Regions from separate parts of the Ignavibacterium sp. genome, predicted to be linked through region 1. Evidence: riboswitches for the same ligand, from Rfam matches in the RefSeq annotation. Region 1 holds a riboswitch; the other holds the start of a gene.
What was found. A riboswitch is a leader RNA that binds a small molecule or an ion and turns the genes downstream of it on or off. The one in region 1 is predicted to bind S-adenosylmethionine.
Positions count from the first base shown of each region.

Region 2: another riboswitch for S-adenosylmethionine. It lies ahead of metH (methionine synthase); the one in region 1 lies ahead of Q0X14_RS00565 (hypothetical protein).

Region 1 is NZ_AP026678.1:133,316-140,774, reverse strand. Features, by position in the region: gene Q0X14_RS00580 (vWA domain-containing protein) at 245-880, opposite strand; gene metK (methionine adenosyltransferase) at 907-2,058, opposite strand; gene Q0X14_RS00570 (DUF6745 domain-containing protein) at 2,074-3,267, opposite strand; gene Q0X14_RS00565 (hypothetical protein) at 3,254-3,604, opposite strand; SAM riboswitch at 3,785-3,860, opposite strand; gene Q0X14_RS00560 (TOBE domain-containing protein) at 4,187-4,591, opposite strand; gene Q0X14_RS00555 (capsule assembly Wzi family protein) at 4,745-6,427, opposite strand; gene Q0X14_RS00550 (hypothetical protein) at 6,508-6,777, shown strand; gene Q0X14_RS00545 (DUF3078 domain-containing protein) at 6,906-7,459, shown strand, end outside.
Region 2 is NZ_AP026678.1:2,428,205-2,435,663, reverse strand. Features, by position in the region: gene Q0X14_RS10485 (hypothetical protein) at 1-303, shown strand, start outside; gene Q0X14_RS10480 (hypothetical protein) at 555-800, shown strand; gene Q0X14_RS10475 (hypothetical protein) at 1,352-1,723, shown strand; gene Q0X14_RS10470 (hypothetical protein) at 1,839-2,147, opposite strand; gene Q0X14_RS10465 (8-oxo-dGTP diphosphatase) at 2,163-2,627, opposite strand; gene Q0X14_RS10460 (hypothetical protein) at 2,800-3,108, shown strand; gene rfaD (ADP-glyceromanno-heptose 6-epimerase) at 3,162-4,136, opposite strand; SAM riboswitch class I at 4,300-4,415, shown strand; gene metH (methionine synthase) at 4,577-7,459, shown strand, end outside.

The DNA of each region.
Region 1 (7,459 bases):
AATAACTAGCAAGATAGAATTAGAAAGTGTGGCTTTATATTTTCCAACAAACATTTCTTTTACTGATTAAAGTAACGAAAAAGATAAAATATAAATTTACTTTAAAGACGTCATCATCTAATTGAAATTAAAAACTTTTTTTGATTTATTAAAATAATTTTTGAAAAGTAAGACCTATGGGTATTCATCCCAAACCCCTCTTAGCCGAGGGGTTTGAGAGAATTAAATTTGTACTAATCAGGTCTCAGCTCGTCGCTTCGGTGTTATCATTCAAATCAATCTTATAATTATAATCTGCTCTTGCCATACTTAATTTATACGATAAGTTTTCCCACATTTTATTTACTTCTTTCTTATCCTTTCTGAATACGAAAATATTCGTTTGATTTATTCCGAAATGTCTTGCATCCGATATTGCCTGCAAATCAGCACTGAGGAATAAAAACTCCCATCTGTCTTCGCTCTTTTTCTTGTCTATCAATTTTACTATGTCTTCTTTATAAAATTCCGTACTCGAGTTTTCGTGACCATCTGTAATTACAACAAAAAATATTCTATCTGGCTTTTTATCCTCCGGCAATTTTGATATTTGTTCAGATAAATCATTAATCCCTCTTCCCAAACAATCGAGTAAGGGAGTTCCCCCTCGAGGGACGAATGTTTTATCTGTCAGTTCAGGTATTTCTGATATTGGTTTAAAGTTATGCACTATTTCATAATGATTTACAGTATCAAATTGAATTAATGTGAATGTTGATTTTGTCGGAACTTCCTTTTGCTCTTTAAGGAATGTGTTAAATCCACCGATAATATCTGATTTTATTGCTTGCATCGAACCAGAGCGATCCAATATTACTGTTATATGAGTTAAGTTTTTCATTTTATTCTCCTTTGAATTTTAAGTTGTTATTTAAGCAGATTACTAAGTGCTTCAACTTTATCTGTTCTTTCCCACAAAAATTCATTTTCATTTCTTCCAAAGTGACCATAAGCAGCAGTTTTTCTGAATATTGGTTTATAAAGCCCAAACTGCTTTATAATTCCATTTGGAGTTAAATCAAATATTTCAGGTATAATTCTCAAAAGATTTTCTTCATTGATTTTTCCTGTGCCGTGAAAATCAAGGAATACTGATATCGGCTCAGGTTTTCCGATAACATAAGCTAATTGCACAGTGCATTTTTCTGAAATTCCGGCTGCTACTATATTCTTTGCAATATAACGAGCCATATATGCACCTGAGCGATCAACTTTGCTGGCATCCTTTCCTGAAAATGCGCCACCACCGTGAGGACAACTGCCTCCGTAAGTATCGACAATTATTTTTCTTCCTGTTAGTCCTACATCTGCCAAAGGTCCGCCATTAACGAATCTTTCGGATGGATTTATAACGCAATCATCAGGTGAGTATGTTAAATCCGAAGGTACAGTATCTGTGATAACTTCATCAAGAAGAATCTCTCGTAGCTTTTTCCTATGCACAAATTCAGTGTGCTGCGTTGATATAATAATCTTAGAAATGCTTACTGGTTTTCCATCAATGTATTTAACTGTAACCTGAGATTTTGCATCTGGCAGAAGAAAATCATATCTGCCTGACTTTCTGACTTCAGCAAGTTTAATTAGAAGGTTATGAGCAATTGAAATAGGCAAAGGCATCAGTGAATTTGTTTCTTTGACTGCATACCCGAACATTATTCCCTGATCACCAGCACCAAGTTTTTCTTCATCTACATTTATACTTTCAGCTATATCTTCTGACTGTTTGGTGATGCTGGTAATCAGTTCATAATTTTCTGAATTGAAGCCATTGTAGCCGTTTGTATAACCAACACAGTTCAATACATTGTTTATAGTTCCTCGATAATCAACCTCAGCACTTGAAGAAATTTCGCCAGCAAGAACAATCAGATTCTTTGCAATCATTGTTTCTATTGCTACTTTCGAATCAGAATCTTTTTCCAGATAAGCATCAAGAATTGCATCTGATATCTGGTCGGCAACTTTATCCGGATGTCCTTCTGAAACTGATTCGGATGTGAATTCAAATTCTTTCATCTGTTCTCCTTTCTGTTAAGTTTCGAAGTATCTGCGCAGATCAGCAGAATAAATTCCAAAAGTCCAGGCAAGTGCGTCCTGAAATTTTTTGTATGTTGAGGGAACTCTTAAATAATATTTCTTTTTTGTGGATGGGCAGGTCACTTTTAGTACAACAATTGGAGCAATTTCCTCAATATCTATGCTGAGTAACTGATAAACGAATTTTTCAACTTTAACCTCGTCAAGTACAATATACCCAACCGCTTCCACTAAATTCCCTAAACCATATCTCTCAATCATTATTTCTTTGATGCGGGGATGTTGTGCTGAGAGTATTTCTTTTACTGTAATTTGTTCAGGATGCATAATTATTTTTTTGTTTACTGCCGTACCATTGTAGAAGTAAGCTTCATTACCCAAAATATTTTTCATAGCAGGACCGCCAGCACAATGATACTCTCCTCGGCTGTTAAATTTAACTTTGGGAATATCTACAATACCAATCAAATCATCCCCAAAAATGAAATAACCAAGACCTGCATCAATTGCTTTGCGCAGCAATTTTAATCCTTCAACATAAGTATCTGAATCGATTCCATCCTCGATTACAAAATTGTCAAGATAACTATATCCTCCCACCGCATAAAACATGCATTCGGATGCACAGAAAAGCAAACTATCAAGAGTGTTCCTTATCGGGAGATGATAATTTTTGAAGTTATCTCCGTAGTAATCAACAGTTTCATTGTGATTATAGCCAAGCATCTTGTATAAGAAAAGAGAATTCATTAAGCCTGAATAATTTTCAGAAATATTAAACATTCTTTGAATGACATTAAACGAGACTCCACCTCTGTGAAAGACCTCTGCAAGCATATTGTAGAATTTTATAGCAACTGAAACCGGCTGAATAATTTCCCCAGAATCATTAATCAGTTTTGGATTAACAATCAGTTCCTGGGTTAATATAATAGGGTAGCTTATTTTCTTTGTACATCCCATAAACCTCAGCCATTGCTCGGAATATTTTTTGAAATCTTCTTCATTTGCCGTTTTAATATTCTCAAACATTTTTTGCCAGCTTCTTAATCTTTCTTCAAATCTTTGAAGAAGGAATGTTGCCTCTTTGCTTGTGAGAGATTCTTTATTATCAGATTGTCCGGTTATTATTTTATAAAATTTCTCAAAGTGTTCTTTTTCCCGAAGAATAATTTTAGTCGGTCCCATAATTCTCACCCCTTTCTAAAGGATTAAATATTCTTTGTTGAACTATTGCATAAGCCCCTTCTAAAAGATGTATGGGCTTATGTTCCTCGTGTCCAATAACAGCCAGGTCAGTAACCTCCAGATAACCAATTAGCTGTTCTGCAGGAAGATAAAAGTTATCAGAAGATTTTCCATATGGTTTATATAATGTTGCATTCCCGTAATTAATTTTATGACAATGTTCGCTGACCTCACCTTCTTTAATCAATTTAGTATTTAACTTTTCACAGTTTCTTGGAATTTGATCAATTTTTAAGAAAAGGATATCTCCTTGTCTGATTGCTAATTTGTAGTCCATTTTAACCTCCAATAAAATTTAATTAACAAAAAAAGCCTGCTGCTAAAAGTTCAGCAACAGGCTTTAGTTAAAAAGTTCTGTTTGCCTTTTTAGCAGATTTTAAAGTGGCTGCAATATGGCTCAAATCCCACTATGTATTTAAACTAAAAAACCCTCGCCAAACGGGAGGGTGATCTTATAAAAACTCTCATATTGGCGCTTTAGCTATTTGTTTTAAGTCGCTGCAAGTTGCCCTTAAATCGCGACTGAAAAAATTTAATTAAGTTTTACAATGAACAGAATAGGATCAAATTCACGATGCTATATTAATATTCTGAAAATAAAATGTCAAGAGGGTGCTTATCAATAAATAATAATTCTGATCACTGCTGCACAAAACAAATTAGAAATTAAAAAATGAACTCTATTAATTTTTAGAAATAAAAATATTTCTAAAAATATTCAATCCCTAAAAGGGATTAAATTAACTTTAATTCAAAACTGCCTGTGTGCAATTCTGTGTCAGGCAGCTCTTAATTGCTTTTTGTCCCAGAGGGACAGAATATAAGATTATTTTGGGAAGATATTATTCTAATTACGAACTTAAATATTCTCTTCTTCAATTCTTTCTTCAGTCAAAAAATTGAACAAATGTATTTTTTCCAAATCCAATGAAAGTTGTGCTAAAGTGCCTTTTACTTGAGTTGCAAATCCTCTATGCTCAGAAACAATTTGCTGATTTTCAAAACTAAAATAGATCAATGTCTGATTACCTAAAGGTTCTACTAAATGTATTTCAGAATTTATTACATCTTGATTATTGTTCACTACAGTTTCGCTTTTTAGATGAATATCTTCAGGTCTTATTCCTAACCATACTTGCTTAATTGAATTTTTAATAATGGGGGCTTTGAATCTCTCTGGAATTACAAAAGTTAAATTTTTCAATGCGCTCTGAAAACATATATGAGAATTCTCTGATAATATTTCACCCTTAATGAAATTCATTGAGGTTATAATTATCTTATATTTATTCTTACGATAGATGCTAATATTTATTTAATAATAAATTTAATTATTGAGAATTTCCAAATTACGATAATTAGTATTAGACTCTGTTTTTAATGCGACTGAAGTGGTAGGATATAAATTCACCATTATTCAATATTCCAAAGTGAATTTTATAAGTGCATAACTAAGATTTTCAATAATAGATTTTGTGAGATTCTTTGTTGATAGATAATTAAAGTAAATGTCAAAATAAAATTCACGAATCGGCTCGATTCTCATTCCCAAAATAAAATGTGAAGTGTTAATTCTTTCACCATCTAAGAACTTTGCTGTTTTGTTTTCTAATATATCAGGATGACTTAAAAAAATATCTCCACCAACATTTTTAATCAGATTACCATTTTCGTCATATACATTATTTCCTTTTCTTGTAAAACGATATTCACCCGTTAATCTTATTCTATCACTAAGATTATAATTAGCCCTGAACATTATCTCGTCAGCATTAGGACCAATGCGATGTCCCAGGTTTGTTCCGAAAGCTGTATAAGTGTTCTTTGGATCACGATGAGTATAAACATAAGGACGAATTTTGGTGTATTCTAAAATTAATGATAAATCATTTACTGAAAATGGCTCATACCAAAATGCATTTAGTTGATATGCAGTTTTGTTGGTATATCTTTCTAAATCCTGAAGATTGCTGAGTATATTTTCATCAAGATAAAATGTTGCCTGAAACTGAAGCTTCTTCAGAAAGTTTGTTTGAAAATCCATCCATAGAGTTCCATTATCTCTGTCCTGTAAATCCATTTCAATAAATTTATAAAATGCAAGTGGACTTAAATAACCAAGTTCAATTCCTCTGCCTGAGTAAATCATTGTTTCACCGATTCCAAAATCAAAAAGATTTTTGAAGGATAATCTTAATCTGTTCAATGCCAGGTATTTTGTATAACGCTGATTTATATCATAACTAAAATTGCCAACAGTTGATGCGTGCAGAGAGGTAAAGTGGATAACACCATAATCAAAATTAAATTTTATAAAATCGAGTGTGGGATTTTCTCCGGAGAGAACTAACTTGCTTCCATAGCCATACCCAAAAGTTATATCTTCTCTCCCGAGTTGAACGGACAAATCCATGTTTTCCGTTGGTGAAGTATAAAATTTCAGATATCCATAATTAAAACCATAATTACCAATATTTTCCAGATTTTCAACCCATTTATAATTTGAAAGAAGTTTTGGCTCAATGGTTTCCGCAATTCTGTCATTACCTGAAACTCCCCCTTTAATCACTGTCAGGTTATAACCAAGATGATTAAAAACTGTTCCGCGCATTCTGAAGCCGATATCATAAAGGTTAGCATTATTTGTTGGTGTTGGTGAAAACCTTTGCCCGTGATAGAAGTGACCAAGCCATTCCAGAAAGATATTATTCCCATCTTCTTTATAGCCATAAAGATATTTTACTTTTTGTGAAAACATCTCCGGTAAATCGGAAATAAAATTATTATCCGGATTAAAAAGCTGTGTAGAGCTTTCCGGATTAAGATCATCATTAAGCTCTGCTAAGTATTTATTAAGAAGTTTTTTCTCTGTGGGGCTTAGTGAGGGTTCATTAATTTTTATAAGGTTTAGAAGTTTAATTATTTCAAATCGCGACATAACCGGATCATCTTCTTTAATATAGTCCACTAATCCTTTTACATAAATCTCTTTAAGAAAAATGTAAACCGGATGATTTAGCTGCACATTTTCAACCTGAGCAAAACAAATTAATTGTACATTCAGAATAATTATTGGAATAAATAACTTAAATCTTCTCATTGTATTTAAGGTATGTTTGTGATTGATATTTTTTTTGAAAACATTAGTTTAGTTTATCTTTGCAGAAAAGTTAAAAAATTATGAGACCAATTTACCTTTATATTGATAAATACGGAATTACAAGAAAAGTTGCTGTTGATTTATCATACTTATTCCCACACAAACAAATCAGATTACCAAAGTGGCAATTTGAAGAGGGACTTTACTTGAGATACTTACCTGACCTTAAAGACCCTTCTAAGGTTGAAAAATATTTTCTCACCAAAGATAAAATATTAAAAGAGGATAAGAATTTTTATTACTTCGCATTTCCTTTTAAGTATGAACAAGTATCAGAAGTAGCCGTCTGACTGGTTTCTTATGTAACTTTAAATAGTTTGTTCAAGAAGATTAAGTTTAAATTTTTGAATTCTTATTCAAGATCCCAACAATTTTACTTTTAAATTATAATAACACAAACCATTACACAGGTGTAAAAATGAAAAAAATCTTTCTGTTAATTCTTATTTCCACAAGTATTATAACTGCACAGGATGTTGCCGATTCTCTTTTAAAACAAGGATGGAATCCAACTGGTGTTGTTGGCATAAACCTTTCTCAGATTGCGTTCAAAGATTGGACACAAGGTGGTTCGAATTCTTTAGCATATACTTTATTTTCAAATTTTGGAGTAATCTACTTCGATAATCCGTGGAAATGGAGAACCAATCTTAAAGCAGCTTATGGCAGAACGAAGCTTGAAGACCAGGGTTACAGAACTACCGATAATGAATTTTATTTTGAAAGTATTTTAACAAGAAAAATCGGTTGGCCTGTTGACCCATATTTTGCTCTTACCATCCGGTCTTCTCTTACAAAAGGATATGATTATAAATCAGATCCGGCAGTTCAGATTGTTGATTTTTTTGATCCCGGTTATGTATCTCAGGCATTAGGTTTTCAATATTCACACGGTGAAATTTTTTCATCACGACTTGGAGTAGCATTACAACAGACTTTTGCAAATAAATTTGCAGCAGCTTATACTGATGA
Region 2 (7,459 bases), 1.3 Mb from region 1:
GGTTCAACAAATAAAATTGCAAGTTGGAATTTTATTCCCGACCATATTTATAAATTAACAAGCGGAACACCTACATCAAGTCCTGCTTATGGACTTACTATAAGTGCAACTTCTGCAGCATCAGTTGTTATTGCTTATGGTTCTAACTGGCAGCGCTATGTTAAACTTGGCTATCAAACTTCGGGTAACTGGTTTGGACTTGAGGGTACCGACACTAACGCAAATATAGTATTTCAACTTGGTTCAACAAATAAGATTAGGGATGGAATTTTGATACTACAAAATTGTATCAACGGATTGTAAGTCTTGAAGCTCTGCAAGTATGAAAGGGCTTGTAGTTGATACTGATAAGATTAAAATAGGTAGCTTTACATATACTGCCCTACTAATAGTTATTCTGATATAACTACATATATACTAATGGATAGTTCTGGTATACAATAGTGGTGATACAGTGGTGGGTATTACGGTCAAACATTACATACACAAACATCAACATCAGTTATTCTATATGAGTAAAGCATTAAATACATTATATCATTACGTTAACACAGATGCAGGAGCAACGAGCAACTGATATTGATGAATTAACTTATGGTACAATACAGGGACTGTTTAGTGATACAGATAGGGTTTTAAATAGAAAAATTAAAATTGAATTCAAATTGAGAGGTATTAAATACGAAGCAGGAACATACCACAATTTAAACGGAACTGTTAATGTAATTTATTTTAATGTCATCGTGGGGAGCGGTTATCAAAAGAGAAATTATTCATACTTTTCAATTTTTGGAATCTAATGTTCCTGGAGTTGGATATGCAAGCGCTTCTGTTATTGATAAAAACTGGAAGCAAATGCTATTGAGCTGATTGTGCCTGGTAATATTCCTGATATTTATGCTGTATATATTGAATTTAGAGCCGGATTTTTAATAGGAGGTGTTCATAAAAGAGCATTAGATTTTGAAGTATAGTGATTTAAAGTTCTACGGATATGAAGGAACAAAACACAAGTATAAATGAAGAAGGATTGAATGTATGATATAATTCGGATATGAATTATTTATCATTTAGAAAGAAACGCATTTGAAATTAATGCATATGATATAAAAGTTGCTAATTATCCTGTTGTTAGATTTTTCAGGTAGATATTCAACTTCACCACTATATGGAATTAAACTTTCTGATATGTATTTAAATTCAAGCGATGGTAAAGTATATATGTGTACTTCATTTAACTCAGAGTACACCAGTATGGAGTGCTTTAAATTAAAAGATAATAATATATTAATATTAAAATAAATTAAGTAAGTTTGAAATGACAAAAATTTCATCAAGAAAGGATAATTAAATGGGTATAAAATTGTTACAAATAGTAAATTCTATTAGTGTATTGAATAAGATTTCAAACAGCGATAAACTACCTATTAAGCAGGCATATATGCTAGCTAAATTTATTCCAAAGGTCCAGAAAGAATTAGAGACTTTTGAGTCGCTGAGAATTAAATTATTGGAAAAATATGGGGAAAAAAGAGAAGATGGACAAATCCAAGTAAAGGAAAATAATTTAGAAGAATTCCAACAAGAAATTTCCAAACTTTTGGATGTAGAGATCAACTTTGACAGTCCCAAGCTGGCCCTTTCCGACCTGGATAAAATAGGTCTGTCTGTGATTGATCTAATGACAATTGATTATCTTATAGAGAGCGAACAAGCGGTATGACAAAATGACACATTTTAACCGACTCAATAGGGATATAAAGTCAAATTATTATCTAAAAAAGCCAAAAAATTTTTTGCCAAATTGGGTGATAATTTTTGCCAAATTGGGTGAAAAGTTATAGCGACAATGTGACTCTTTTATCAAATTCAAATTCATGGAAATATCCATCATCTCGTTTTTCTTTAACCTTTTCTCCGGTTCCACTCAATTCATTTCCTTTATGTAATAAATGTATCTTGTAAAATACTGTTAGGCCCTCGTAGGGTTTGTATTTTGTATTTTTAATTATCAAAGCAGCCTCCCACTCACCAGTGAGATTCTTTTTAGGAAAAATCTTCTCATAGATAATAAAATAAATAATAGATAGTAATAAACCACCTAAAATAGTTCCTAAAGTATTAGTTAATAAATTTTCTATAAACATAAGCACCTCAATTTTTCAATAAAAATTAACATCATACCCAACAAACTTTCCATCTTCATAATTAAACTTTGCACTAAAGAACTTTTCCTGAAATAACCACGGAATAAAAATTTTATCTCCTTCCCAAAGATTTATTTCTGTAAGTTTATCATTTGGTATCCACTCAAGATGTCCTTCCGGCGAATCAATCAAATCTCCTTCAAATTCATCAGCGGTAAAAAGAAAAACATACCAATCATCTTTACCATCAAATAAAGGAAAGGTAATGAAACCTTTCATATTAACAGATTTTACTTTCAGTCCGCTTTCTTCTTCAATTTCTCTAATTGCACATTCTTCGGGTGATTCTCCTTGTTCAAACTTTCCGCCGAGCCCGTTCCATTTGCCTTCGTGATAATCGTTTTGTTTTTTGTTCCGGTAAATCATTAAAGTTGAATTAGTATTTTGGTCAAGAACATAACAGAGAGTTGCGAGTTTCATAAGATAAAATTTTTTAATTGACTGTTATTAATAAAGCAAGTATGTTTTTAATGCGTGTGAAATATAACAAAAAATTTTTTGGATTTTTATTTTTCTGTTTGGAGATTTACACAGCAACTATAAATTAACTTAAGAAATTACAAAGATTATTTGGAGACTATTAAAGATGGAAATGAATGAATTAAATTTTCTTAATAACGAACAAAACGAAGTCAATAAATCATTCTGGAGACTTCTTGCAGAGCAGGAACTTTCTGCAGCTAAAAGAAAAAACCCTGATGAAGACGACGATTTTGATGATTATGATGATGAAGAAGATGATGATCTTGTTGATGATGATGATTTATTTGATGAAGATGAAGACGATGATTTCTTCGACGAAGACGAAGAGCCTGCAGATGATTTAATTGATGACGATTTTGATATTGATGATCTCGATGATGAAGATGATCTTCTGGATGATGACGAAGAAAAGTTTTAAAAAAAGAGTGAGCTAACCGCTCACTCTTAATCTCACCTTTATTCTTAGTCTTTTCAGTAACCTAGATATAAATTTTTCAGTAAATAATTCTTAACATAATCAGTTACTCCATCCTCTAAAGAAGTAATTGATTTATTATATCCGGCCCTTTTGATTTTAGAAAGATTAGCTTCGGTAAAGTATTGATACTTTTCCCGGAGATGTTCGGGCAAATCAATAAACTCAATGTTTACCGGTTTACCAACAGCATTGAATAAAGCTGTTACAAGATCAATCCAGGTGCGAGCTTTTCCGGAACCAACATTGTAAATTCCGTTTTGGTCTTTATGCTCAAGAAAATGAAGTGTCATATCAACAGCATCCTTTACATAAACAAAATCACGCATCTGCTCGCCATCTTTATATTGAGGATTTAAAGATTTGAATAATCTAACCTTTCCTGTATCACGAACCTGTTCAAATGCTTTGTGCACAACCGAACGCATATCTCCCTTGTGATATTCGTTAGGTCCGTAAACATTGAAATATTTTATTCCTACTATTTTATCAAGAACATTATTTCGTTTTGCCCAAAGGTCAAATAATTGTTTTGAGTAGCCATACATATTTAATGGACGAAGACTTTCCAACTTCGATTCATCATCATCGAAACCAAGCGAGCCATCTCCGTATGTTGCTGCAGAGGAAGCATAGATAAATCTAATCTCTTTTGATAAACAATACCTGGCAAGTTCCTGAGTATAGAGATAGTTATTCGAAAAAAGGTGATCTGCGTCTTTTTCTGTAGTAGAAGAGTTGGCTCCCATATGAATTATTGCTTCAACAGGAAATTCAATAGAGTCTTCAACTATAGAGTTAATAAAATCATTTTTGTGAATAAACTCCTGAAACTTTAATCCGACAAGATTTTTCCACTTTTCTGTAGTGCCGAGCTCGTCAACGATAATAATCTTATCATTCCCGAGATTATTTAATCTCCACACAATAGCGCTTCCGATAAAACCAGCGCCACCAGTTACAACTATCATATGAAACAATCCTTTGATTTTTGCTGTTTGAAATTTAAAGATAATTGACAAGCTATAAAAGAAATGCGGACATCATTTAGTTCAGTATTAAACGATCAACTTGACAAAGCAACTATTATTCATATATTTGAAACAGGATTTAATAGTTCTTTTACATAATAAAATCTTATCAAGAACGGTGTAGGGAACAGGCCCGTTGATACCGTAGCAGCCGGTCAAGACTTTGTCGTGATGTCGGGTGCTAAATCCTGCCCCTGTTTATCAGGGGGAAGATGAGATGAAGAAGTTTTGATTGCCTCTTCATATCATCTGAAGAGGCAATTTAGTTTTAAATCTCTTTGTGTCTTCGAGTCTTCGTGGCAAAAAATCTTTTCCGCCACGAAGGCACAAAGACACTAAGAAAATAATTTTTTATGGTTTGATAAATAAAGGTATTCGTAATGAATGTAGAAATTTTCAAAAAACTTTTGTCTGAAAGAATCCTCATTCTCGATGGTGCAATGGGAACAATGATTCAGCGCCACAAACTTACAGAAGAACAATATCGCGGTGAGAGATTTAAAGATCATCCATACGATTTAAAGGGTAACAATGATATTCTTTGTCTTACTCAACCAGAAATAATTAAAGGTATTCATCGCGCTTATTTTGAAGCAGGTGCCGATATTGTTGAAACTAACACATTTAACGGAACCCCAATTTCACAGGCAGATTATCATACCGAGCATCTTGTTTATGAAATAAATTTCGAAGCTGCCAGAATTGCAAAAGAAGTTGCGGAAGAATTTAATAAAACTGATCCTATCAAGCCGAGATTTGTTGCAGGCGCATTAGGACCAACAAACAAAACACTTTCGATTTCACCGAATGTTAATGATCCGGGTTATCGTGCCGTTACTTTTGATGAAATGGTTGATGCGTATTATCAACAGACAAAAGGACTTGTTGATGGCGGTGTTGATATCCTTTTGATTGAAACAATCTTTGATACATTAAATGCAAAAGCTGCAATCATAGCAATTCAAAATTATCTCGAAGAGAAAAATATTGAGCTTCCGCTTATGATATCGGGAACTATTGTTGATATGAGCGGAAGAACTTTATCAGGACAAACAGTGGAAGCATTTTATATTTCAATTTCTCACGCTAAAAATCTTGTAAGCGTAGGATTAAACTGTGCTCTTGGTGCAAAGCAGATGAGACCATTCGTTGAGGACTTATCGAATATAGCTGATAAATTTATTTCTGTTTATCCGAATGCGGGACTTCCAAACGAAATGGGAGGATATGACGAAACTCCGCAATCAATGGCAAGTGTGCTTGAAGATTTTCTTGCAAGTGGATTTGTGAATATAGTTGGTGGATGTTGCGGAACAACTCCTGACCATATCAGAGCAATTGCAGAAATAGTCAAACATCATAAACCACGAATTCCAAAACCTCAGGAACCATATTTAAGATTAAGCGGACTTGAACCCGTCATACTTCGTCCCGATTCAAATTTTATGAACATCGGTGAAAGAACTAATGTGGCCGGTTCGAAAAAGTTTGCGAGGCTGATTAAAGAGGAGAAATATGATGAAGCACTTTCGGTTGCACGAGATCAGGTTGAAGGCGGTGCTCAGGTGCTTGATGTTAATATGGACGAAGGTATGCTCGACTCAGAAAAGGCAATGACAAAATTTCTGAATCTACTTGAAGCAGAACCTGATATTGCGAAACTCCCGATAATGATCGATTCATCAAAATGGTCAGTTATAGAAGCCGGATTAAAATGTTTGCAGGGAAAAGGAATTGTAAATTCCATATCATTGAAAGAAGGCGAGGAAGTATTTAAAGAACATGCAAAGAAAATTTTAAGTTATGGTGCAGCAGTTATAGTGATGGCGTTTGATGAGAAAGGTCAGGCAGACACTTTTGAAAGGCGTATAGAAATCTGTAAAAGGGCTTATGATATTCTAACCAAAGAAGTTGGATTTCCACCACAGGATATAATATTTGATCCGAATATTCTTGCTATTGCAACAGGAATGTCTGAGCATAATAATTATGCAGTTGATTACATCGAAGCAACACGCTGGATAAAACAAAATTTGCCACTTGCAAAAGTAAGTGGAGGCGTTAGTAACCTTTCTTTTTCATTCCGTGGTAACGATGTTGTTCGTGAAGCTATGCACTCGGCTTTTCTGTATCACGCTATTAAAGCTGGAATGGATATGGGAATTGTAAATGCCGGACAGCTTGTAGTGTATGAAGATATTCCCAAAGATTTACTCGAGCTGGTTGAAGATGTTATTCTTAACAGAAGAACTGATGCAACGGAAAGATTAATTGATTTTGCTGAAAAGATTAAGAAGCAAGACAAAGTTCATATTGAAGAAAAGAAAGATGAATGGCGAAATCTTTCGGTTGAGGAAAGATTAAAGCACGCACTGATTAAAGGCATCACTGATTATATTGATGATGATATTGCAGAAGCTCTTGAAAAATATTCCGCACCGCTTGAAATAATTGAAGGTCCTTTGATGGCAGGAATGAATGTAGTCGGTGATTTATTTGGTGCAGGCAAAATGTTTCTTCCACAGGTTGTAAAAAGCGCGAGAGTTATGAAAAAGGCAGTGGCGATACTGGAACCTTTTATTGCCAAACCCCAAATCTCCTCGGGAAATGAAAGCCTCATCCCCAGCCCTTCTCCAAAGGAGAAGGGAGCAAATGCCTCTTCCTCAGAGTCAGATAAGTTTGATTGGATGACAGCAGATCCGGGCGTTTATGGATTACTTAAGGAATTCGTTAAACAAAACCGTTCTAATCCTACTGAAGCAGAAGAAAAAATGTGGGAGCTTTTACGGGATAGAAGACTTGAGAACTATAAATTCAGAAGACAACACATAATCGGAAAATATATTGCCGACTTTGTTTGCCTCGAACAGAAACTTATTATAGAAATTGATGGACTGATTCATCAACTTCCTGATAACAAAGAATCAGATGAAATTCGAACTCAATGGCTAAATGAAGTTGGCTTTAAAGTGATTCGATTTACCAATGAGCAGGTAATTAAAGACACTAAAAATGTATTGGAGGAAATTATAAAGAATTTAAAAGTCCCCTCCTTTGGAGGGGATTTAGGGGAGGCTTCTAACAGAGAGGGTTTTGACGAAGCAAAAGAGGAGGATTTAGGAGGGGCTTCAGTATTATTGGCAACAGTCAAAGGCGATGTTCACGATATAGGTAAAAATATTGTTGCTGTTGTGCTTGGCTGTAACAGCTATAATGTGATTGATCTTGGAGTTATGGTTCACGCCGAGAAAATCATTCAAACG